DNA from 4 places in the Marinobacter sp. B-12 genome. Region 1 is predicted to be linked to each of the others. Evidence: predicted binding sites of a transcription regulator. Region 1 holds the regulator's gene; each other region holds the start of a gene.
The links. Region 1 encodes sigma-54, which starts transcription at its own class of promoters, with help from an activator protein. Its sites were predicted from a motif close to ANTGGCATNNANNTTGCTNT; they were not measured.
Positions count from the first base shown of each region.

Region 2: the regulator sigma-54 is predicted to act here: its motif matches at 4,089-4,108, upstream of flgA (flagellar basal body P-ring formation chaperone FlgA).
Region 3: the regulator sigma-54 is predicted to act here: its motif matches at 2,561-2,580, upstream of AC13D2_RS08070 (TorF family putative porin).
Region 4: the regulator sigma-54 is predicted to act here: its motif matches at 2,411-2,430, upstream of glnA (glutamate--ammonia ligase).

Region 1 covers NZ_JBSXOB010000057.1:115,345-121,305, reverse strand. Annotated here, with positions in the region: gene AC13D2_RS12130 (KdsC family phosphatase) at 1-385, shown strand, start outside; gene lptC (LPS export ABC transporter periplasmic protein LptC) at 386-976, shown strand; gene lptA (lipopolysaccharide transport periplasmic protein LptA) at 1,071-1,592, shown strand; gene lptB (LPS export ABC transporter ATP-binding protein) at 1,570-2,295, shown strand; gene AC13D2_RS12110 (RNA polymerase factor sigma-54) at 2,448-3,974, shown strand; gene hpf (ribosome hibernation promoting factor) at 4,099-4,407, shown strand; gene ptsN (PTS IIA-like nitrogen regulatory protein PtsN) at 4,503-4,973, shown strand; gene rapZ (RNase adapter RapZ) at 5,002-5,883, shown strand; gene AC13D2_RS12090 (HPr family phosphocarrier protein) at 5,891-5,961, shown strand, end outside.
Region 2 covers NZ_JBSXOB010000052.1:68,379-74,339, reverse strand. Annotated here, with positions in the region: gene mnmC (bifunctional tRNA (5-methylaminomethyl-2-thiouridine)(34)-methyltransferase MnmC2/FAD-dependent 5-carboxymethylaminomethyl-2-thiouridine(34) oxidoreductase MnmC1) at 1-590, opposite strand, end outside; gene AC13D2_RS09755 (peptidylprolyl isomerase) at 617-1,234, opposite strand; gene AC13D2_RS09750 (cyclic di-GMP-binding domain-containing protein, MshE-related) at 1,477-2,214, shown strand; gene AC13D2_RS09745 (flagella synthesis protein FlgN) at 2,253-2,723, opposite strand; gene flgM (flagellar biosynthesis anti-sigma factor FlgM) at 2,731-3,057, opposite strand; gene flgA (flagellar basal body P-ring formation chaperone FlgA) at 3,237-3,941, opposite strand; gene AC13D2_RS09730 (chemotaxis protein CheV) at 4,139-5,071, shown strand; gene AC13D2_RS09725 (CheR family methyltransferase) at 5,111-5,938, shown strand; gene AC13D2_RS09720 (MFS transporter) at 5,948-5,961, shown strand, end outside.
Region 3 covers NZ_JBSXOB010000047.1:47,054-53,014, reverse strand. Annotated here, with positions in the region: gene AC13D2_RS08080 (hypothetical protein) at 1-863, opposite strand, end outside; gene AC13D2_RS08075 (OprO/OprP family phosphate-selective porin) at 1,256-2,341, opposite strand; gene AC13D2_RS08070 (TorF family putative porin) at 2,622-3,350, shown strand; gene AC13D2_RS08065 (TolC family protein) at 3,633-4,934, shown strand; gene AC13D2_RS08060 (efflux RND transporter periplasmic adaptor subunit) at 4,984-5,961, shown strand, end outside.
Region 4 covers NZ_JBSXOB010000032.1:39,771-45,731, forward strand. Annotated here, with positions in the region: gene AC13D2_RS03520 (DUF4124 domain-containing protein) at 136-666, opposite strand; gene glnA (glutamate--ammonia ligase) at 854-2,257, opposite strand; gene typA (translational GTPase TypA) at 2,816-4,627, shown strand; gene pip (prolyl aminopeptidase) at 4,728-5,690, shown strand; gene dtd (D-aminoacyl-tRNA deacylase) at 5,772-5,961, shown strand, end outside.

The DNA.
Region 1 (5,961 bases):
GGTCATGGCTGCTGGCATCAACGTTGCTGTCATTACCGGACGGCGATCGCCACTGACAGAAAAACGCATGAATGACCTCGGCATCCCGCACCTGATGCAAGGCCGCGAAGACAAGAAAGTCGCCCTGCGGGAACTGGCTGCACAGCTGGAGATCGCGCCACACCAGATTGCCTACATGGGCGACGACCTGCCGGACCTGCCCGCGATCCGTTACGCCGGGCTGGGTATAACAGTACCCAACGGCTACTGGCTGGTGCGCCAGCACGCGGATTTTTGCACGTCGGTCGCGGGGGGTAGCGGCGCAGTCCGTGAAGCCTGTGAACTGCTGCTCTGCGCCTGCGGGCAGCTCAATGCCAGCCTGCAACCCTATCTGGAGCAGGACTGAATGGCCGCCGAAGCCCTCTATGCAAGATCCTGGGTACGAACCCTGGGACTGGCTGTCACGATAGTGGCGCTGTTTTTCCTGCTCTGGCAAAGTGACGAGTCATCAGAGCCTGTGGACGCCGCCGCGCTGAGAGGAAAATCGGAGCCGGACGGTTTCGTGGTCAATGGTCGCTACCTGTCTTTCGATGAGACCGGGCAGCTTACCGCACAGTTCGAAAGCCCGCGTATTGAGCAATTCGAGGCCCGCAACGAGACCATCATGGAATCGCCGAATGCGACGCTCTACGGCGAACCCGGCAACGCACCCTGGCAAGTCCAGGCCAACAAAGGCCAATTCATGGAAGCTGACGACCTGGTCCACCTGACCGGGGATGTCCGGGTGTCCCAGCAAGCCGAGGGGGGGCGCCCACTGACATTAACCACGTCGACGCTGACACTGGATAACGCAGAGCGTACTGTGTACACAGACGCCCCGGTGGAACTGACCGACTCGTTCAGCCTGACCCGCGCAACCGGCATGAAGGCCTGGATTGATGACCGAATCCTCGAACTCGACTCTCAAGTGGAAGGACGCTATGAGCCTGGCAAGTAAATTCATGCCCCATCCTCACCGCAAGGGACACCAATCGGTTGCTTCGCGCCCGTTGCTCTCAGCGATTGTTCTGGCACTGACACTCACCGCTGGCATGCCATACGCCGCGGCCTTTGACCTGGAGTCCGATCAACCCATCACGGTCAACGCCGACAACGCGCGGCTCGACGAAGGCCAGGGCATTGCAACCTATACCGGTTCCGTTGAAATGAGTCAGGGCGATGCCAACCTCATGGCGGACAAGGTTGTACTCCACCGGGACGGAAATGGCGTCAGTCGCATTGAAGCCACCGGTACCCCGGCACGCTACCGCCAGCCCGCCATGGAAGGCCAGGGCGAAACCGACGCGCGCGCCCTGACGATCACCTGGTCCGCCTCGGACAATCGGGTCACTTTTAAACACGAAGCCGTCATCGAACAGGGTGGCAACCTGTTCCGCGGCAATATCATTCACTATGATAGCGCCGAACGTGTTGTGACGGCGGAAGGCTCCGCCGATCAGGGCGATGGCAGCGGTCGGGTCGAGATGGTGATACAGCCACGCGGCAATCCCGACAACAATCCAGACAACAACTCCGGCGAACAGGATACCGATGGCAGTTCTCAGGGCCAGTAACCTGGCAAAAAGCTACAAGCAGAAGAAGGTCGTCATCGACGTTTCCCTGGAAATTCGCAGCGGCGAGATAGTCGGCCTGCTTGGACCCAATGGCGCCGGCAAAACGACGTGTTTCTACATGATTGTTGGTCTGGTTCCCTCCGACAACGGTCGCATCACCATCGACAATCAGGACATAACGCCCCTGCCCATGCACGGCCGCGCCCGGAAGGGAATCGGGTACCTGCCCCAGGAAGCATCGGTGTTCCGCAAGCTCACCGTGCGCGACAACATACTGGCCATCCTGGAAACCCGTCGCGAACTCAAGCGCACTGACCGGGAGACCAAGCTGGAGGAATTGCTTGAAGAGTTTCACATCACCCACATCCGCGATAGCGTCGGCATGGCCCTGTCAGGGGGCGAGCGACGACGGGTGGAAATTGCCCGCGCACTGGCGATGGAGCCGGCATTCATCCTGCTGGACGAGCCCTTCGCTGGGGTCGATCCCATCTCAGTGAGCGACATCAAGCAGATCATCCGGCACCTGCGGGACAAGGGCATCGGCGTACTGATCACCGACCACAATGTGCGGGAAACCCTCGATATCTGCGAGAATGCCTACATTGTCAGTGGCGGCCACATTATTGCCTCTGGCAACTCGGACGATATACTGGCCAACCAGCAGGTCAAGGAAGTGTATCTGGGCAACGAGTTTCGCCTGTAGTACACTCGGCAAAGAACTTGCTTGGTGCGGCAAGTAGCCAGCATACAAAGAGTTTTTGTGCAACCCCGGCTCCAGAGCGCGCCCGAGTGACATAAAGAGAGAGCCTGAGTGACGGAAGAGAGAGACCGAGTGACGGATCCTGAACCATGGTTATGAAAGCCTCATTACAGTTAAAGCTGGGCCAAAGCCTGACCATGACGCCCCAGCTGCAACAGGCTATCAGGCTTCTGCAGCTCTCCACCCTGGACCTCCAGCAGGAAATCCAGCAGGCGTTGGAATCCAACCCGATGCTGGAAACCTCGGAAGACGACGATAATCAGAATCCGGAATCCACGGACAGTGACAACGAGTCCTCTGAAACAGCGTCAACCGAGGAATCCAACACTACCTCCGACACCGCAACGGATTGGGACGAATCCGAAAACGGACCTGACTGGTCATCAGAAACAGACAGCCCCGACACCATTCCTGACGACCTTCCCGTCGACACCGCCTGGGATGACATTTATCAGTCCGCTCCAGCTTCAGCAGCCCGTAACGACGACGAAAACGACAACGACTTCGAAACCCGCAATTCCCCCACTGAAACGCTTCAGGACCACCTGGAATGGCAGTTGAACCTGACGCCCATGAGCGAGCGGGATCAGGCCATTGCCCACGCGCTGATGGATGCGGTTGATAACCACGGCTACCTGACGTCCCCGCTTGAGGAAATTCACTCAGGTATGGTGGACGAATCCGATGAAGACCCGCTGGAACTGGACGAAGTGCAAGCCGTTCTTCACCGTCTGCAGCACTTCGACCCACCGGGTGTGTTCGCCCGCGATCTGCAGGAATGTCTGCTGATCCAACTGAACCAACTGCCCCCGGAGACGCCCTGGCTGGCTCAGGCCCGACTGGTGATTACCCACTACATAAACCTGCTGGGTAACCGTGATTACGCCCAACTGTTACGTCGCAGCCGCCTGAAGGAAGAACAGCTACGGGATGTGCTGGCCCTTATTACCGGACTGAATCCGCGCCCTGGCGACACTCTGGACCAGGCCGAGCCGGACTACGTCATTCCCGATGTGATCGTGCGCAAACACAATGAGCGCTGGCGCGTGGAACTGAATCCTGAAATTGCACCACGCATTCGTGTGAATGCAAGCTATGCTTCTCTTATAAAGCGGGCGGACAGCAGTGCCGACAACACCTACCTGCGGGACCAGTTGCAGGAGGCAAAGTGGTTCATCAAGAGCCTGCAAAGCCGTAACGAAACCCTGCTCAAGGTGGCCACACGTATTGTCGAGCACCAGCAGGGGTTCCTGGATCATGGCGAGGAAGCCATGAAACCATTGATTCTTTCTGATATTGCCCAGGCGGTGGAAATGCATGAGTCGACCATTTCGCGGGTCACCACCCAAAAATACATGCACACACCGCGGGGCATATTTGAGCTTAAGTATTTTTTCTCAAGCCATGTCAGTACCGACGAGGGTGGAGAGTGCTCATCCACAGCAATCCGCGCAATGATCAAAAAGCTGATTGCAACGGAAACTCCGAAAAAGCCATTGAGCGATAGCAAAATTGCAGCCATGCTAGGAGACCAGGGTATCAAAGTGGCTCGCCGAACCGTGGCCAAGTATCGCGAGGCAATGCACATTCCTCCATCCAACGAGCGAAAGCGACTGGTGTAGAAAGCGTCTGCTCCCGGCCTCACGGGGAGAGCCCTTTCCTGAAAGTATACCGCCTGCAGCATAACGCTGTGGCACACAGCCGGCATCCTGACGGGTGCCGGTAAGCTGAAAACAGGAGAAGCCTATGCAACTCAATATTTCAGGCCATCACGTAGAACTGACTCCCGCACTGAAAGATTACGTATCAGGCAAATTTGAAAAGCTTGAGCGGCACTTCGACCACATCAGCAATTGCCAGGTTACCCTTGAGGTGGAAAAAGTGCGCCAGATGGCGGAAGCTACGCTTCACGTGATAGGTGGTGAGATTCACGCAAAGGCCGAAAACAGCGATATGTACGCTGCCATTGATGGATTGGTAGATAAGCTGGACAGGCAGATCCTGAAGCACAAGGAAAAGAACGTAGACCGGATGCATGGGAACGGCGCCCGCTAGGACGAAGCCCCCTGCATGACAGTTAATCGAGCTGCGGCACTGGCTAACCAGGCAACACGTGCCGCAGCCTTTTTTTACGGAACTGCAGTCGATTCATGACCGACACATCCTTGACTATCGAGAACATTCTCGCGCCGGAGCTGACCCTTTGCAGGGTGCCTGCCTCCAGCAAAAAGCGGGTTATGGAAACCATTGCCGAGCAGATCCAGAAGCACGACTCTCTGCTCAGCGACACCCAGATATTCACCAACCTGGTCGCGCGGGAGCGGCTGGGGAGCACCGGTATCGGACAGGGCATCGCGATCCCCCACTGTCGACTGGAAGGGTTGGATCACGTGGTCGGCGTCTTGCTGACGCTGGACGAAGGCGTTGCGTTCGACGCCATCGACAACCAGCCGGTGGACCTCGTCTTCACCTTGATTGTCCCCAAGGAAGCCACCAGCGAGCATCTTGAGCTTTTGAGTCAACTTGCCGAAAAGTTCAACGAGCGCGCATTCTGCGACCAGCTGCGTCAGTGCACCGACGCAGACTCTCTCTATCGCCGGATGACAGCCGAGACAAGCTGAACAATTCCACATCCGAGGTGAACGGGCTATGAAACTAATCATCGTCAGTGGTCGATCGGGTTCCGGGAAAAGTACCGCGTTACACGTTCTGGAAGACCTGGGCTATTACTGCATCGACAACCTGCCTATCGGCCTGTTGTTCCCTCTGACACAGGAGGCCACCAACCAGAACTCTCCTGGCCGGCTGGGAAAGATGGCTGTCAGCATCGACGCCCGCAACCTCTCCGGGGAGCTGAGCAACTTCGAGGATATCTACCGCAGCCTTCAGGATACCGGCGTAACCATCGAGATCATCTATCTCGACGCCGATGAACAGTCTCTGTTGCAGCGCTTCCATGCCACGCGCCGGAAGCACCCACTGAGTGATGACAAAACCTCCCTTCGGGAGGCCATTGGCAACGAAAAAAAACTTCTGGAGCCCCTGTCAAAGCTGGCCGATCTTTACATCGACACCACGGGACTGTCCATGTACGAGCTCCGGGATATGGTGAAGCAACGGGTCGCGGGAAGGCGCCATCAGGAACTGGCGCTGCTATTCCAGTCGTTCGGGTTCAAGCACGGCGTGCCACTGGATTCGGACTATGTGTTCGATGTGCGCTGCCTGCCCAATCCCTACTGGGACACCAGCCTTCGGCAGTTCGTGGGCACCGATCAGCCGGTCATCGATTTCCTGGAAAAGGAGCCGTTGAGCCGCAAGATGGTCGAAGACCTGACCCAATTCCTGGAAAACTGGCTACCATCGTTTGCAGACAGCAACCGCAGCTATATGACCATATCCATCGGCTGCACCGGTGGCCAGCATCGCTCGGTTTATATCTGCGATCAGCTCGGCCGCTATTTCTCGGGCAAATACAGCAACGTGCAGGTTCGCCACACCGAGCTGCCCCACCTGCAAAGCAGGGACAGCTGAACCGCCTATGATCCGCCGCCCCATTACCATTATCAACAAACTCGGGCTCCATGCCCGAGCGGCGGCCAAACTGGTTGC
Region 2 (5,961 bases), on a different contig from region 1:
TGGCCCGGTATCGCGTCGATGACTTCACTCGTCCACATGCCCGGATTTTTCGCGGGCGCGAAACCGTCCAGGAACCAGGCATCCGCCCGAAAATCCAGCTCGCGCCAGGCATCGGCTACGTCGCCGAAAAACAGTGTCAGCCTGACGCGACCACCGGCGAGCACCAGGCGATGGACGCCGGAGGTGGGGGCAGGATACTGTTCAAGCAGTTGGTCAGCGTAGACTTTGAGCTCTGGCCACAGAGTAAGTGCTCGGGCAAGGTCGTCGTGAGTCATCGGGTGACGTTCGGCGGAGACGAAATGCAGGCAACCGTTGCGTGGTGTGGCTGTTTCATCCCAGACTTGCCAGGCTGCGAGGAAATTCAGGCCAGTGCCAAACCCTGTTTCTGCTATGACGAAGGGGGAGGCTGCGGTCAATAAGGAGAAACGTTCACGAAGCCGGTTCTGGTCGATAAACACATGTCGTGTTTCTTCAAGGCCATTCTCGCTGCAGAAGTAAACATCGCCAAAGCGGCGACAGCGGGGTGCGCCATTACTCCAATCAATGTCGGCGGTTGCAATGGACGGTAGCCTGGGGTCAGTCACGATCATTGTATCCGGTCAGTAGGCTTAACGGTCTACTCTGCAGCCGTATCGGTTTTCCGCACCGAAACGCTACGGATAATGATGGGGTCCTGCGGCACATCTGCCATGCCTCGGGATCTGACCGTTTTCTTGCCGGCGATGGCATCCACAACCCCCATTCCGCCTGTCACCTTGCCAAATACCGCGTAGCCCGGGCCGCGGACACCTGCGTTCAGGAAGCCGTTGTCGGTCAGGTTGATGAAAAACTGGGAGGTGGCGGAGTCCGGTGAGCTTGTGCGTGCCATGGCGATCGTACCGCGAAGGTTCTTGGCGGTTGGCTTGGCTTCGTTCCGGATAGGGCTACGAGTCTGCTTCTGTTTGAGATCCTGGTCGAAACCGCCGCCCTGGATCATGAAACCCGGAATGACCCGATGGAACAGCGTTCCCTCGTAGAATCCATTTTTAGCGTAGGTGATGAAATTCTCAACGGTTTCGGGAGCGATGTCCGGGCGCAGGGTCACCTCAATGGCACCTTCACTGGTTTCAATAATCACCTGTGGCAGCTCGTTTTGTTGTCCATCAGCCGCCAGGCAATTCGCAACACCCAGCATGAAGGTTACAGATAGAGCGATTTTCATCACATATCGAAACGGTTTTACGGAATTTGTCATTCTATAATGGCTCACGTTGTTAGTATCAGGGAATAGTCGTTAGCTATGGGAATATTTGCTGCGATACTGTCCCCATGAATCCAGTCTGTTGCAGGATGTTAGCAGATAATACTTGTCAAGTCGGGCATATTCCCTGCGGAGTTCATGACTATCAGCTAATCTTCTGTCGCATCAGTGTCATTGATGCTCTCTGACCGAGCCAGGTTGTACGGCAATCACTGTAAAGCTATTGGAGGCATACCTTGAAAATCCGTCAGGGCTTCGAAGAAAAATCCCGTCTCGGTCGGTTGCTGATAAACCGGGGATACCTTTCCGAAATTCAGTTGGAAGAGGGCTTGCACCTACAGCATGAGACCGGTCAACGGCTCGGTGAGGTGTTTATACAATCCGGCTGGATTACCGAGCGTGAGCTCCATCGTGTACTCAGGCACCAATCCCGTTACCGCAACGCGGCAGCCCTGGTCACCATGGCGGTGTTGCCATTTCAGCCACTGGTCAGTTTTGCCGCCGGCAGCACCACGAATGATTCACGTGACGTCACCGACGCCGGCCAACTATACGAGCGTTCCGGTTTGTCGCCGCTTAATGACGACGAGCTGGCCGGTGTGGCCGGGCAAGGTGATCAATCGTTGCTGGATCGTATCGCCAATGTGTCCGCCATGGCTGGAAGTCATGACGGGGCAGGAGAGGTTGATCCGGATGTCATCGAAGGCCTCAAGCTGACAGCGAACATTTTCGTGCCGGTGCTGAACTTCCTGGATTCCAATTTGACGATATCCGGTGTGCATTATCGGGATGATGTTCCTCGTTACGCGGTCCGTGACGATGGCGGACTCACCCTGGCTTTCCCGGAAAGGATCGAGCAGATTCGTATGGACAATATACGAGTCAGCGGCAGCCAGGGGCCTTCCATGGGGAACATCGCCCTCGACAATATCCGCTTCCATCCGGATTCCCAGATGACGATCTATACGCGCTGATGGGATGCGTTGGGCTCCGATTTCTACGGAGCCCCGGGTCAGGCGCTCGCCAGAACGGTGCGGTGTGATACGGCCTTTTGCTCGCCCTGAGCGCCGTAGAGGGTCTGGTGCCCGGCAACGCCGCGGAATATATCAGTCAGACGTGAAAGGCGCTTCTGCAGGTGACTGACAACCCGCCCGTTATTGCTATTCAGCTGGTGACAGGTCTTAAGACGTTCATCGGCGTCCTGCCACAAGTCGTAAACATCTGACAGGCCGGCGCTAAGAATAAACCGTGAGGGGGCTCCGTTTTCAGGTCGAAAGCCCATCGACACCAGTAGGCGGATTTTGAGTTTGGCCCGATCACGAATCTGGCCCAGCAGAGTGTTTTTCTCGCCAGTCAGGGTTTCGAGTTTACGGATATCAGATGTGGAAAGGCAGGCTTTTTCCTGCTGCAGGACGTCCGCCAGGGATTCGAGTTGACGGATGTCCTGGGACAGGAGGTCTTTCAATTCATCAATTGCGGCCATGATTTATTCACCCGAATATGCTTTCATCCATCTCAAGCATTTTCTGGGCCAATTTCTCTGCATCAATCTTGTAGGAGCCGCTTTCCAGGGCAGAGCGAATCTGCTCAATACGGGCATCGTCCATTTCCGGATAATTACCGAGTTTCTGTTCGAGCTGTTTCAGGTTTTTTGCCTGGCTGCTCAAGTTGACGTTTTCACCGCGGGCACTTTGCGCCTGGGACTTGGCCTGCTCAGTCGTTGAGGGCTGAGTGCTCTGGGCACCTGAAGATTTATCGGCCGTGGTTTTCTGGGTGTTGACCTGGCCTGGGCCTATTCCATTAAAGTCAACTGACATAACGTTACCTGCTTAGGTGATCGGCCGCGTTGGGCGGCTCCACAAATTTCATACCTGTATATCGGCATGGCTTGACGTTTCTTTAGCAATTTTTGCAAGAATTGAATGACTCTCTTGTCATCTTTCCGAAAAGCCGGCAATGGTTTGCCGTTCCCGGTGAATCCATGCCGGGAACGGGGCTACATGGGAATTTCAACGTGGCCGGGAGCGGTCACACGGGCACGCACGGTGCGGGAGGACGAGAGGTTTTCAACCAAAACCTGGTCACCAATGCCGCCACTGGCCAGCGCCTTACCCCGCGAGTTTACCGAAAAATTCCCGCTACGGGCGCTAATGATAACATGGTCTCCCCGTTCGATCGCTGCGGGAGTGAGCACCAAATCTGGCGTAAACACCGTTCCAGCGTTAATGCCTCGGCGCATTTCCATGCCAACAAGTTGTTCGATGTTGGTAATGGCCCCCCGTCGAATCGAATTCACGACGACGGAATCTGACTGTATGGCCGCTTTTGTAAGCCTTTCGCCCCGGCCCAGCGGGCGGGCGGCGACCATGGCTTCACCGGTTATAGTGATCGACACTGGCAGAAACATGCGCCAGGGACGGTCACCCTTGCAGGATACCAACAGTGAAGGCTGGGTGCTCTTCCAGGGATCGCCGCTGAAGGACACGCTCAGCGGAGTCTCACAGGTAGCGAGCGAAAGGCGGGGGTCGAGTTGGCCAGTATCATAGGAGACCGTAAAGCCTTCGTTTCCCTGAGCGTCCGAAAATGCCGCCAGAAACTGTTCCGCGCCACTGTGAATTTGTTCGGCCGTCGTCATGGAAGCAAGTGCAGGGCCGGCCATTGCAGTGATTAGCAGTGCGATGATGAAATTGGTGATGCGCATACGAGGCAGTTTGTCCTATGCTGTCATTAACCGGGCAGAGTCCCGTGTTCGGGAATGTCCTAATGATTTCCGGATTCGGCCGTTAAGCCTACCCAGAAAGTCAATTATCCGGCAGTTTCCAGGTGCCGAGTGGCTTTCATTGAAAACGCAGCAAGATGCGTGCCGTCAGTATGTTGGAACAAGCGGGAGATGAAACGATGGCAGGGGTATTGGACAGTGTAAATCAGCGCACCCAGCTGGTGGGGCAGAATCGCCTGGAGCTTCTGTTATTTCGTTTGCGCGGCCGGCAGACATACGGCATTAACGTCTTCAAGGTCAAGGAAGTGCTCCAGTGCCCGAAGCTGTCATCATTGCCGAATAGTCGCCCCATGGTTCGGGGCGTCGCCCATATTCGTGGCGAAACCATTCCCATCATTGACCTTGGGATGTCGATCCGGCTCCCCGGTATTCCCAAGGAAGAAATAGCCACCAGCTTCGTGATCATTACCGAGTACAATCGCAAAACCCAGGGTTTCCTGGTGGCCGGTGTAGACCGCATCGTCAATATGAACTGGGAGAATATCCTGCCGCCGCCAAAGGGGGCGGGTAAGGATGTGTACCTGACAGCGGTAACGCATATTGACGATAAGCTCGTTGAAATCATCGATGTCGAAAAGATACTCTCCGAAGTTTCGCCGTTTGAGGAGGACGTCACCGAAGACGTTCGCAGTCGCAGTTCAGAGCGGGCGCCCGGCCATCTGCCGGTGCTCGTTGTGGACGACTCTGCCGTTGCTCGACGCCAGATAGAGCGATGCCTCACCGCCATCGGCATGGAGGTGGTGACCAAAAATGACGGCAAGCAGGCCTATGACTACTTGAAAGAGTTGACGGCCAATGGCTCCCAGGCCGCCGACCACCTGTGTCTGATCATATCCGATGTCGAAATGCCGGAAATGGACGGGTACACTTTGGTCACCAAGTGCAAAAATGAGCCTGCAATCAAGGACGTATTCATCATGCTGCACACGTCCCTGAGTGGCGTGTTCAACAAGGCAATGGTGCAGAAGGTAGGCGCTGACGATTTCATGGCAAAATTCAGCCCCGACGAGTTGGCTGAAAGAGTCATGGAAATTGTCGATCGCGAGCAGTGACGCCGGTGTCACTTCCGACCCACTCGATACTGAGATCCAATGAAAGCTGAGATAACCCCACAGGAATACGAGGCCTTTAAGACATTCCTGCAGGACGCGTGTGGAATTTTGCTCGGGGACAACAAGCAGTACCTGGTGAAAAGCCGGTTACGGCGGATCATGGAAGAGAACAAGTTGAGTACCCTGGGTGATCTGCTTGAGCGCGTGAAGCGGACCGGCCGCAGCAGTTTGAAGGAAGTCGTGATCGACGCGATGACGACGAATGAAACCCTCTGGTTTCGGGACAATCACCCGTTCCGCATCCTGCAGGAAAAGCTGCTGCCGGAGTTCGGCGACAGAAAATCAGCGCAGTCACTTCGTATCTGGTCGGCCGCCTGTTCGACAGGCCAGGAGCCCTATTCGGTAGCGATGATTATTGAAGAGTTTCGTCGCCAGCGGCCGGGTAGGCTGCGGGATGTGAAGATCACCGCCACCGACATCTCCAAAAGCGTTCTTGAGGTTGCACGCCGTGGCGAGTACGAGATGATTGCCATTGGCCGGGGACTGTCGCCCGAGCGTCAAAAGCAGTTTTTCACTCCCGCCATGAACGGTAGCTGGCAAATCCGACCGCAGATCAAGAACATGGTTGAGTTCAGGGAACTGAACCTGCTCGAACGCTACATGCTCGGGAAGTTTGATATCGTTATGTGCCGGAACGTATTGATATACTTCTCGGCAGAGCTTAAGAAGGACATCCTGACCCGTATCCACGCCACTCTCAATCCCGGTGGCTACCTGATACTGGGAGCATCGGAATCGCTGAACGGGTTGCCTCACCTTTACGAAATGGTGCAGTGCCACCCGGGGATCATCTACCGCAAAAAATAGGCCCACCCAATGCCGATCAATGT
Region 3 (5,961 bases), on a different contig from region 1:
AAGGGGTTGAAGGATTCACTAACCGGGTACTCAAGGCCCGCGTAACCGGCATAGGCACTGATGTCATCGCCATTGTCGAAACTACCGGTCACGCCCAGCACCTCGGCCCGTACCTTTATGGCGCCAATATTTCCGATGTATTCGACACCGTAATAGGTTGCCTTTGCACCTTGCTGCTGGTTGTCGCTGTATGTCAGGATCGGGGAGATACGACTACCTTTTCCCAGATCAAAATCAAACTTTGAAGCAAACACGTCCCAGTCCAGTTCACCGTTAGCAGGGTTTGCTCCAGGAGCCTGGAGGTTGGAAATCAGCCCATCTGTAATCGGCATCCAGAAAACATCGTAGCTACCGAACGAGGTCTTGCCGGTGGCGCCGAACAAGGGGTGGTCGTCGCCATATAGAAGGCCGCCTGAGGCCATGTCCAGATTCTTGAAAGTCCAGCCACCCTGAAGTGTAAAGGCCGGATCGAAGGTGTAAGTGAAGAAGGCCTGCTCCAAGCCAAATCTCTCGCCTCGGTATGCGCGATCGACCGAATTGGCATCAAGGGCAAAGTCATTCTCGAGAAGCAGTTTACCCGTCCAGTTATCGCCAGTCGCCACCACTCCAAGCCTGACCTCAGCCCTGACGTGCTCATCTCCAACCTGAACAGCGCCAGCAGAAGTGCCGGTAGCGCCATCGTCGACGCTGCTGTCCAGATCGAAATTAGAAAAATAGGTTGGTTGAAACTTGCCTTGGGTAAGTATATCCAGCTTGACTCCTGAAGCTGTCGGGACCTCCACCGCTAAGGCAGCAGGTATGCCGTTTGCGGCTATCAGCGCCCCCAAAAATCCCTGACTGATTCGCTTTTGTATTGTTTTCATCAATCCTCCAACGTCTCTAAAACGAGATTGTAGTTATTGCAGCCCAAAAACAATAAGGCTGTGTTCTATTTAGCAGAAAAGCCTGAAATCGGCAAGTTTACGGCACGGCAAAATGTGTCTGGCAGTGTTGCACTAAAACAAATTTACAGATGCTGGCAGTCGGCGCCCGAAAGCCGGCTGGCAGGGGTGCGGGGCAGGCATTAAAAAAACAGGGCAGGCCAGTGCCTGCCCTGAAAATCAGAGCACGTCATTAATGATCGACTTGACTCGACTCGGGTAAAGCGTATCAAGCCAACCTTAACCAGAGCTGAATTTTCCGATTATTTTTTAATGGTGATGTTTTCTGCATCGGTTTTCAGCCAAATATATGCTTGACCGGGGATCCCGTGCGGTCAAAATGCGTATTGCAACCTTGCGCGAACTTCATCTCCGCTCGCGCCATTGGCTTCTTCGCCATCCATGTAGCTCATACCCAGTCGAACATTCTTGTTGGCGTAATAGTTAACGCCCAGTGTTGTTTGCTCGCCGTCGGTCGTGGTCAGCCCCACGTCACTGTATTTTCCGTCACCATCTTCAAAGCGGGCAACAACTTCCCAGGCCCCTTTGGGCGATGCCGGTTTTACCCGCTTGAATGCTCCGGCTTTGTAAGGGCGGCTTTCGCCGGTGATGATCCAGCCAAGCTGCACGTAATAACCATTAACATCCACTTGGCCTTCTTCGGAATCGAAATATTCGGCCTGGGCATGGAAGGGCCCGGAAGCGCCGGCCAGTTCCAGATTAAGCGTGTCGACCTCATCGGCCTGGATGTCGGCGTCACGCGTGGTATAGCCCGCACCAAGATGAACAACAGCATTATTCGTTTGAACAGGTGCAAACGTGCCCCGTGCGGTTACTGCCGTGTTATTGAAGTCGTCGCTGCCATTGCCGTCTGCCTCGAAATAGCCGATACCGTAGGTCCAGTTGCTGCCTTTGCCGCTGAGCTGGATGCCGCCGCTACGGCCGGGGGCATAGCGCTCGGTCACGGCAGATCGCTCAAGCGCTGAGATGTCTTTTGAACTCGTTAATTCTTCCAGGCCGAACGGCTCTTTCTGTTTACCGATAGTCACGGTTGCAGCTGAGCCAAATCCCAGGTAACGAATGTACAGGTCTTCAGCAGTACCGCCGTCGGCGCCATCACTTTCAGCCACGTTGAACTGGGTCTTGTACGCCCAGTCGCCAAAGTGGCCCTTGGCGTACAGCCGTGCCCGGCGCACATCGAAATCGGTTGTGTCAACACCGTTGTCGTCAGACTGCGTGGCGTCGTAATCCCATTGAAGGCGCCCGCCGAGCTGAAAAGACGCCGATTTATCCGACGTTTTCACCTTGATACCGCTCTCGGTATCGATCACAAGGTCTTCGCCGCTGGTCGTAACGTTTCCGGCCTGTACAGCAGAAGCGGCAGAAATCGCCAAAGCCAAGCCCAAATATTTCTTGCTCATGATCTGTCTCACCTTTTTCGGTTTGCTTGTGTGTGTTGAAGCGCTATTAAAGTCTATTTGGCAAAGATTACAGAATGGTTACAGAGAATGCATCAAAACAGGGCGCTGGTCCGGGCCGGTGACAGGTTCTGGGGCGCTAGGTGTTGGGTCGTTTTTCGGGGGCAAGCTCAGAATGTGCCGATTTGTCTCTATAATAATGATAAACAAGAATAAATAAGATGTGGCAAGACTTTTGCTAAATCATATTTGGAGCAATGAAACCCAACCGAAGGTATCCATTATGAAGAAGCAGTTTTTCACCAAATCCGGATTTATCAGTATCACTTTGCTTGCAGCACTTCAGGCTGCGCCCGCCATTGTTAGCGCTGACGTCAGCTCAAATGTGAGCGCCAGCAGCAACTATCTGTTCCGGGGCGTCACCCAGACAGACGGGGCTGCGGCTGTCCAGGGAGGGTTGGATTATGAGCATGCGTCGGGCTTCTACGCCGGTGGTTGGGGTTCCAATGTCGATTTTGGTGACGGCACCAGCTATGAGCTTGATCTTTATGCCGGATTCTCCGGCTCTGTGGAAGAACTGGGTTATGACGTTGGGTACATTTATTATGCGTATCCTGACGCGCCGGACTCCATCGACTTCGGCGAACTGTACGGCGAGATCAGTTATGGCATTGCGGCCATCGGCCTGGCCTACACGATCAACAGCGACACCAGTGGTGATGGGGTGTTCGTACAGGGGGATGCCTATTACTACGCCTCTGTTGGGGTGCCTCTGGAAGACAGTTACAGTGCCGGTGTGACGCTCGGCTATTACGACTTCGCTGACGACGGCAAGACTTCTGTCGGCGAGGCAAGTTATTCACACGTCGCCGCCAACGTTACAAAGGATGCGGGAAACTTCGGTTCCTTCAGCGTTAACGTCGAGTACGCGGACATTGATTCAACTGACGCGCTTGGCTCTGTCAACTCGGATGACCCGAAGTTCTGGCTGGGTTGGAGCAAGAGTTTCTGATCGGACCAGCGATCACAAGCAATTCAGATCTAAAATAAAAAACCGGCCCAAATGACGGGCCGGTTTTTTATTTATCGAGCAAGAACCCACCATCGTGCGCCTGCCTTATAGCCGGGTGACTCGACATCCTCGCCCTTACCTCTGCCTCGTGCTGCCAACCTCACACTTTATCCGGTGCCTGAATTTCAAACTGTATTAAAGGTTTGTCTGTAAGGTCGTTCCAGATTCCCACGCAAAAATGCTGACTCACTGACCTCAGTCAAACAGCCAGGATGATACTGAATGAACAAACGATTCTTGTTGTGCGCGATGATAGTTCCGGGAGCCTTGGCCGTCTCTCCTATGGTGTCGGCCCAGGCAAAAGAGAGTGTGTCGCTGAAAGAATATCAGCAGGCCAAAGCCAGCCAGGCTGTTTCCCTGAACGAGGCCATGGTGATGGCTTTTGAGAATAGCCCGGTATTGGCTTTGAGGCGGGCTGCGGTCTCGATACAGCAGGGGCAGCTTGATCATGCCAGCCGCTGGGCGCCCAGCAATCCAGAGTTTGAGTTGGGGGCCCGTCAGGCCCCGAATCAGGCCGACGAGTCCCTGGAATATGGGGTTAGGGTTACTCAGGAGATCTGGATGGGTAATCGCGGCGACCTTGGCCAGTCGCGTGCCCAGAGCAATCTCTCGTCCCGGCAACAGGAGCTTGAATATCTGAAGGTGGCCACCAAGGCGCGGGTGCGGGCCGCCTATTTCCGGATACTGCTGGCTCAGAAAGAGTTGGAAACTGCAACCCGTGCCGTTGATCTTATGCAACGCACCAAAGACCTGGTTGAAATGTCCGTAAAACAGGGTAAACAAACCCGGATTGATCTCAATACCGCAGTCATTGGGCTTGCCAGGGCCCGGAATCAAAAAGCCTCGGCGGAACAAAAGCTCGAGCAATCAAAAATTGATCTTACCGAAGTGCTCGGGGTGTCCCCCTCCGATGCCGTTGGGGTGACCGGCGAGCTTGATGTGACGCTCGAAGACCTGCCTCCAACCAGCCAGCTTGTCGAGATGGCACAGAGTCAGAGAGCGGACCTGAAAGCGGCGGCCGCCAGAATTGCAGCAAATGAATCTGGCCTTGAAGTTGCGAAAAGCCTGACGATTCCAAATCTGAAAGTCTTCGGATTTTATGATCGTGAGGAAGGCTCCAACCTTTTCGGTGCAGGGGTGTCGATGCCTTTGACCGTTTTCCATGATTATTCCGGTGAGCAGAGACAAGCTGCTGCGCGGCTGAAAACCTCCGAGCTTGAGGCAGAGGCCTTGCGCCTGGCTACAGAGCGTCAGGTTGTGTCGGCTGTGGCCCGGTATGAATCCACCGCCGTTCGGCTGCGCCAGATGAACGAGTCGATCCTGGAGCGTTCAGAGGAAACATTACAGCTGATGCAGAAAGCACTTCGGGCGGGCAAGGTCGGTGCCTCGGATGTTCTGGCGGCACAGGACAATCTCCTGTCGGTAAGGCAGGAATACGTTCAGGCACAGAATGATTATATCGATGCCGTCCGGGCGCTGGAGATAAGCACAGGAGGTGCTCTGTCGATGTCAGCCGGGTCCTGAGAATATAAAACTCAAAATTGACCGTTCTTTAAATATTGAGGGTGAATGAATGATTCGCAATCTGAAGATATTTTTAATTGTTGTCAGCATTCTGAGCTTGCAGCAGGCATACGCTGCCGGAGAAGCCGAGGGTGACCAGCACGGAAATGAAGAAGCCGAGCATGCCGGAGAGGAAAACCAGTCCCGACAGATCCATCTGACGCCGGAGCAGACAAAGTTACTGTCCATTCAGACTGTGGCTGCTGCTAAGGGGCGCGCTGGCGCAATTGTCACGGCACCTGCCGAGATTCAGTATGTGCCGGATCGCGTGGCCGAGGTTGGTCCGCTGCTGGAGGGAAAACTGACAGGGTTGACGGTTGATCTGGGGGATCGTGTCAATAAGGGGCAGTTGCTGGCGACCCTGAACAGTGTGGAGCTGGCCCGGATTCGCTCCCGGTTGATTTCGCTGGAGGCCCGCAAAGAAGCGGCCGAGTCTGACTACAATCGTGAAAGAGAGTTGCAGGGACAGGGTATTTCCAGTGAAGAAGAGTTCCTTGATGCCAAGGCTGCCTTTCTTGAAACAAAAGCGGAGTACGATTCCGTGCGGGAACAACTGGCGGTTTATGGCAGCGAGTCGTCAGGTGACAGTGGGGGCCTGGCGCAATACGCGCTCCGCTCACCCATTGAGGGGCGTGTCGAGCAGATGCATGTTCGTCTGGGGCAGACGTTGAGTCCGTCGGATACGCCTTTCATCGTGGCTGATGCCTCGGTGTTGTGGGCCATTCTTCAGGTGTCGGAATCCGATATTGACCAGATTTCAATGGGAGACGAGGTTCAGATTTCCTCCAGGGATTCAAGCTCTGACCGGTTTCACAGTGGGCAGGTATCCTGGGTGTCGAGCATGCTGGATGAAAAGACCCGCACTATCCCGGTTCGCGTTGTGCTGAAGTCTCCCAGGGGCGACCTTCGCCCGAATACCTATGCCACGGCCAGAATCATGACGGAAGCGGAGGCATCACTGCCGCTGGTTCCGGATGATGCGGTTCAA
Region 4 (5,961 bases), on a different contig from region 1:
CAGAGTATGGCTTTTTTATGGTGCGGTCGCACTAAAACAGGGCAAGCAAGAGTGGCGTGATCGTTCGCTAACCGCTACAGGTTTGCGTTTGTGTAGCGCCCCGGCCTGAGACGGTCGGAGCGCCGGAATGGTGCATCAGTTGTTGACGCTGGGCCGGTGAATGGTGAACGTAATGGTTTCGCCGCTCTTGACGGTAACTCCGTTGCTGTCGACGATATTGACGCCGGCATCGTGGGTGCCGCGAAACACATTACGCACCATAACGCTTCCGGAAGCGCTCTGGCCCACTGGTTGACCGTCGAGAGTGACTTCGTACTTGTGGCTGCCCCGAAGACCGGGTGAACTGGTCACGCGAAATTCCACATCGCCGCTGCCACTGTGAAAGGCCTGATCGTCGCCCGGCGCAAGAAAACGGACGCTATCGTAGACGGCCCCTTCCTGCTGCACTTTTTCACGCAACCGCTCGGGTTCTCTAACCGCTTCGAGTTTGGGCAGGGTGACCGTGGTGACAGGCTTGACCTTGATCTCCTCAGCAGGCGAGCCTTCCGAGGGTTCGTCGGTATAGGTAACGTTCCCTTGAGCATCCACCTGACGATAGACCTCCGCGGAAACCGGAAATGCCGCAAGGGCAACAATGCCCGTGAGTAGTGCGAGCCGTACGTTCATAGAGACAACCTGTTTGATTGTTTTACCCGATTATCAGTGCCCGTCCTGAGTATTTCAACGCCATTACCCAGCAGCTTGGTTACATTCCGTTAAGGCTGGTCGAAATGTGCGACCGTACACAAAAAAAGCCCCGCGCAAGGCGGGGCTTCTCTGACTACTACTTGGGCTGCTTGTATTTACGAGCAGCTTAGCAGGAGTAGTACAACTCAAACTCGACCGGATGTGTGGTCATGTTGAGTTTTTCAACTTCGCCACGCTTAAGGTCGATGTAACCGCCAATCATGTCCTCAGTAAAGACGCCGCCACGAGTCAGGAACTCATGATCCGCTTCCAGGCTGTCCAGAGCTTCCTGGAAAGTTTCGGCAACGGTCGGGATATTCAGGGCTTCTTCCTTTGGCAGGTCGTACAGATCCTTGTCCATGGCATCGCCAGGATGGATCTTGTTCTGAATGCCGTCCAGGCCAGCCATCATAAGGGCTGCGAAGGCCAGGTACGGGTTGGCAGAAGCGTCCGGGAAGCGTACTTCGATACGACGGCCTTTCGGGCTGTTGACGTAAGGAATGCGTATTGATGCAGAGCGGTTACGGGCCGAGTAGGCCAGCATGACCGGAGCTTCAAAACCCGGAACCAGGCGCTTGTAGCTGTTGGTGGAGGCATTGGTGAAGGCATTGATGGCCTTGGAATGCTTGATAACACCGCCTATATAATACAGCGCCATTTCGCTGAGGCCGGCATAGCCGTCACCTGCAAACAGGTTTTTGCCATCCTTGTTCAGGGACATGTGTACGTGCATGCCGGAACCGTTGTCACCAACCACTGGCTTGGGCATGAAGGTGGCCGTCTTACCGTACGCGTGAGCGACGTTGTGTACGCAGTACTTCAGGATCTGTACTTCGTCAGCCTTGCGAGTCAGGGTGTTGGCGCCAACGCCGATTTCACACTGGCCAGCAGTACCCACTTCGTGGTGGTGGACTTCAATTTCCAGGCCCATGGATTCCATGGCAGCACACATCGCGCCACGCAGGTCATGCAGGCTGTCTACCGGCGGGACCGGGAAATAGCCGCCTTTAACGCCAGGACGGTGACCAATATTATTGCGATCGAAATCTTCGCCGGAAACCCAGGCTGCTTCTTCGGAGTACAGTTCGTACATTGAGCCCTGCATGTCGACTTTCCACTTGGCGGAGTCGAACACGAAGAACTCTGGCTCTGGGCCGAACAGAGCGCCATCAGCAATGCCGGTTGACTTCAGGTATTCTTCGGCACGCTTGGCAACCGAGCGTGGGTCACGCTCGTACCCTTGCATGGTGGATGGCTCCACAATGTCACAGGTGATGTTAACGGTCGTTTCTTCCGTGAAAGGATCAAGGACAGACGTTTCGTCGACCGGCATCAGAATCATGTCGGATTCGTTGATCCCCTTCCAGCCAGAGATGGAGGACCCGTCAAACATTTTGCCGTCGGCGAAGAACTCTTCGTCTACCTCGGTTGCGGGCAGGGTCACGTGCTGCTCTTTACCGCGGCTGTCAGTGAATCGCATGTCGACCCATTTGACTTCGTGTTCCTTGATCAGATCAATCGTCTTGGACATTGTGCAAGCTCCGTCAGTTATCCCGCAGTGCGGGCGATTTCTGTGTGCGTTGTTGCCGGATCGTTCAGCGGTGCTGACCCCCGATCTTTCTTTCAGGTTGGGAAGCTTATCAAAAGCTGTTCCGACTTACCTGCAAATTCGGCTACTGAGGATAAAGCAATAGCCTTGCCAGTTTTTTGAGCATGCTCCACAAGAGCGCAATTGGAGAGTTTTCGGGCTGTTTTGGAGCGATCGCCTTAATAGCGGGAGTCAAATCGCCCTCTTGTGGTGCATTAAAATGGTGCGTTCATCGGCATAATGCGTCAAAATGGTGCGTGTGCGAAGGTGGCCCGATAGTCACTTTTCTTCATATAAACGCAAGTGAGTTTGCTATATACTGCGCGCCACTTCATTTTCGCCCCGGATGCTCAGTGTAACCGCTGAGTTTCATCAGGGTGCACCCGGGCTGCCCAGCCTGGCAAATGAAATTCATTTTACGGATTTGAGACGGCATGTAAGGGGCTTTGCGCTTACTGAAGACCTCTCAGGTCATTCAGTGCATGCTGCAGGATTATAGTTGTGATTGATAAACTTCGTAATATCGCCATCATCGCCCACGTTGACCATGGCAAGACCACGCTGGTTGACCAGCTTCTTCGTCAGTCCGGCACGCTGGACCGTAAAGAGCTCGAAAACGAGCGTGTCATGGACTCCAATGACCAGGAAAAAGAACGTGGTATTACCATTCTGGCCAAGAATACGGCGCTGAAATGGCATGACTACGACATCAATATCGTGGACACCCCGGGTCACGCCGATTTCGGGGGTGAAGTCGAGCGTGTCATGAGCATGGTCGATTGTGTGTTGCTGGTGGTTGACTCCATTGACGGCCCTATGCCGCAAACCCGTTTCGTCACCCAGAAAGCATTCGACGCGGGTTTGCATCCGATCGTTGTGGTGAACAAGATTGACCGCCCCGGGGCTCGCCCGGATTGGGTGGTGGATCAGGTGTTTGACTTGTTCGACAACCTTGGTGCCAGCGATGAGCAACTGGACTTTCCGATTGTCTATGCCAGTGCCCTGAACGGCATTGCCGGAATGGATCATGAGAAGCTGGACGACAACATGGACGCGGTTTTTCAGGCCATCGTTGATCACGTGCCTGCGCCCAACGTTGACCGGGACGGTCCGTTCCAGATGCAAATTTCCCAGTTGGACTACAATAGCTTCCTGGGCGTCATTGGCATTGGCCGCATTATGCGCGGCAAGGTTAAAACCAATTCTCCGGTGACGGCGATTGGTGCCAACGGCAAAAAGCGCCAGGGCCGCATTCTCAAGATCATGGGCCACTCGGGGCTGCAGCGGGTTGAAGTCGACGAAGCGCAGGCCGGCGACATTATCTGTGTCAGCGGCATGGATGAGCTGTACATCTCTGACACCTTATGCGATCAGTCCGCTGTTGAAGCTCTGCCGCCGCTAACGGTCGACGAGCCAACGGTTTCCATGACTTTTCAGGTCAACGATTCACCGTTCTGTGGCAAGGAAGGCAAGTTTGTCACCAGCCGCAACATCAAAGAGCGGTTGGAAAAAGAGCTGCTGCACAATGTTGCTCTGCGAGTTGAGGAAGGTGAGTCTGCAGATAAGTTCAAGGTATCGGGTCGTGGCGAGCTGCACCTGTCGGTGCTGATCGAGAATATGCGCCGGGAGAATTTTGAGCTTGCAGTAGGGCGCCCGGAAGTGGTTATCCGTGAGATCGGCGGTGTCAAGCAGGAGCCGTATGAGAACGTCATCATCGATATCGAAGAGCAGCACCAGGGCGCGCTGATGGATCAGATGGGGCTCCGCAAGGGTGAGATGACCAACATGGTGCCGGATGGAAAGGGCCGTATGCGCCTTGAGTATACGATTCCGGCGCGAGGGCTGATCGGTTTCCGTAACGCCTTCCTGACCATGACATCCGGCTCGGGTATCCTGACCTCAACCTTCAGCCATTACGGTCCTATCAAGAGCGGTGATGTCACCAGTCGTCAAAACGGTGTGCTGGTGTCAATGGCGACGGGTGCTGCGTTGACTTACTCGCTGGAAACACTGCAGAGCCGGGGCAAGCTGTTCCTGGATCCTGGCCAGGAAATCTATGAAGGCCAGTTATGTGGTATTCACAGCCGTGACAACGATCTGGTGATTAACCCCACCAAGGGGAAGAAGCTGGACAACATGCGCGCGTCTGGCAAGGATGAGGTTATCGGCCTGGTGCCGCCGATCAAGCATACCCTCGAGCAGGCTCTGGAGTTTATCGATGAAGACGAGTTGGTGGAAGTGACGCCCAAGTCGATCCGGCTGCGCAAGAAGCTTCTGACCGAGAACGAGCGTAAGCGCGCCCATAAGAAGTAATCTTCAGTGCTCGATATAGAGGGGGCGGTGCCAATATGGCCCGCCCCTTTTTTGTTCTCTTCAGCTAAACTCCGGTTAAATCCTCTTTCCGGAGCGCCTCATGCTCACCCTGTTCCCAGATATCAAGCCTAACGCCCAACATCGCATTGCAGTTGATCCCCCTCATGAGCTTTTTGTTGAAGAAAGCGGCAATCCGGATGGCATTCCTGTTCTGGTCGTCCACGGTGGGCCGGGTGGTGGGTGCGAGGACTATCACCGCCGTTTTTTCGATGCCGAGCGCTACCGGATTATTCTGATGGATCAGCGTGGAGCAGGCCGTTCAAGGCCTCTGGCGGAGTTTGTTGGAAACACCACGCAAAATCTTGTGGACGACATGGAAACAGTGCGGACCTTTCTCGGGGTGGACCGATGGATACTGTTTGGCGGCAGTTGGGGGGCTACGTTGAGCCTGGTGTATGCCCAGTCGCACCCGGACAGAGTGCTTGGTCTGGTTCTGAGAGGAATATTTTTGTGTCGGCCCAGAGATATCCACTGGTTCTACCAGGAGGGCGCAAGCCGCGTGTTTCCCGATTACTGGCGGGATTTCCTGGCGCCCATTCCGGAGGGTGAGCGTGGTGATCTCGTCGCGGCCTATTACCGTCGCCTGACGAGCAGCAACGAACTGGAGCAGATACAGGCTGCCAAGGCGTGGTCCATCTGGGAGGGGCGGTGTGCGACCCTGCACCCGAATCCGCGTGTGGTTGAGCACTTCGGGCATCCCCATGTGGCCATTGCCCTGGCCCGAATCGAATGCCATTACTTCATGAATAATGCGTTTCTGGAAGATGATCAGATCGTACGTGACGCGGCGTTACTCAAGGATATTCCTGGCATCATTGTCCATGGCCGTTACGATATGGTTTGCCCGCTGGATAACGCTCTGGCTTTGAGCCAGGCCTGGCCGGAAGCAGGCTTGAGGATCATACGGGACGCTGGGCACTCGGCGTCCGAGCCCGCCATCATTGATGCCCTGATGCGTGGTGTCGATGAGGTCGCTGCGCAGCTTGAAGGTAGGGATACGTAAAGTCACATTAAGAAGGTTGCGGCGAGCCTGGTGCGTGGATAAACTTCGTTCCGAATTCTGAGTCCTTGCGCAGGGAGCTTGATGAAAGGGCTGATACAGCGGGTTACCCACGCCAGCGTTACCGTCGACAATGAGATCATCTCCGAGATTGGTTCGGGGCTGTTGTTGTTGCTTGGAGTGGAGAAGTCAGACGACTCCTGCACGGTGCGGGAACTGTGTCGAAAATTACTCTCCTACCGGGTATTTCCCGACGACCAGGGACGGATGAATC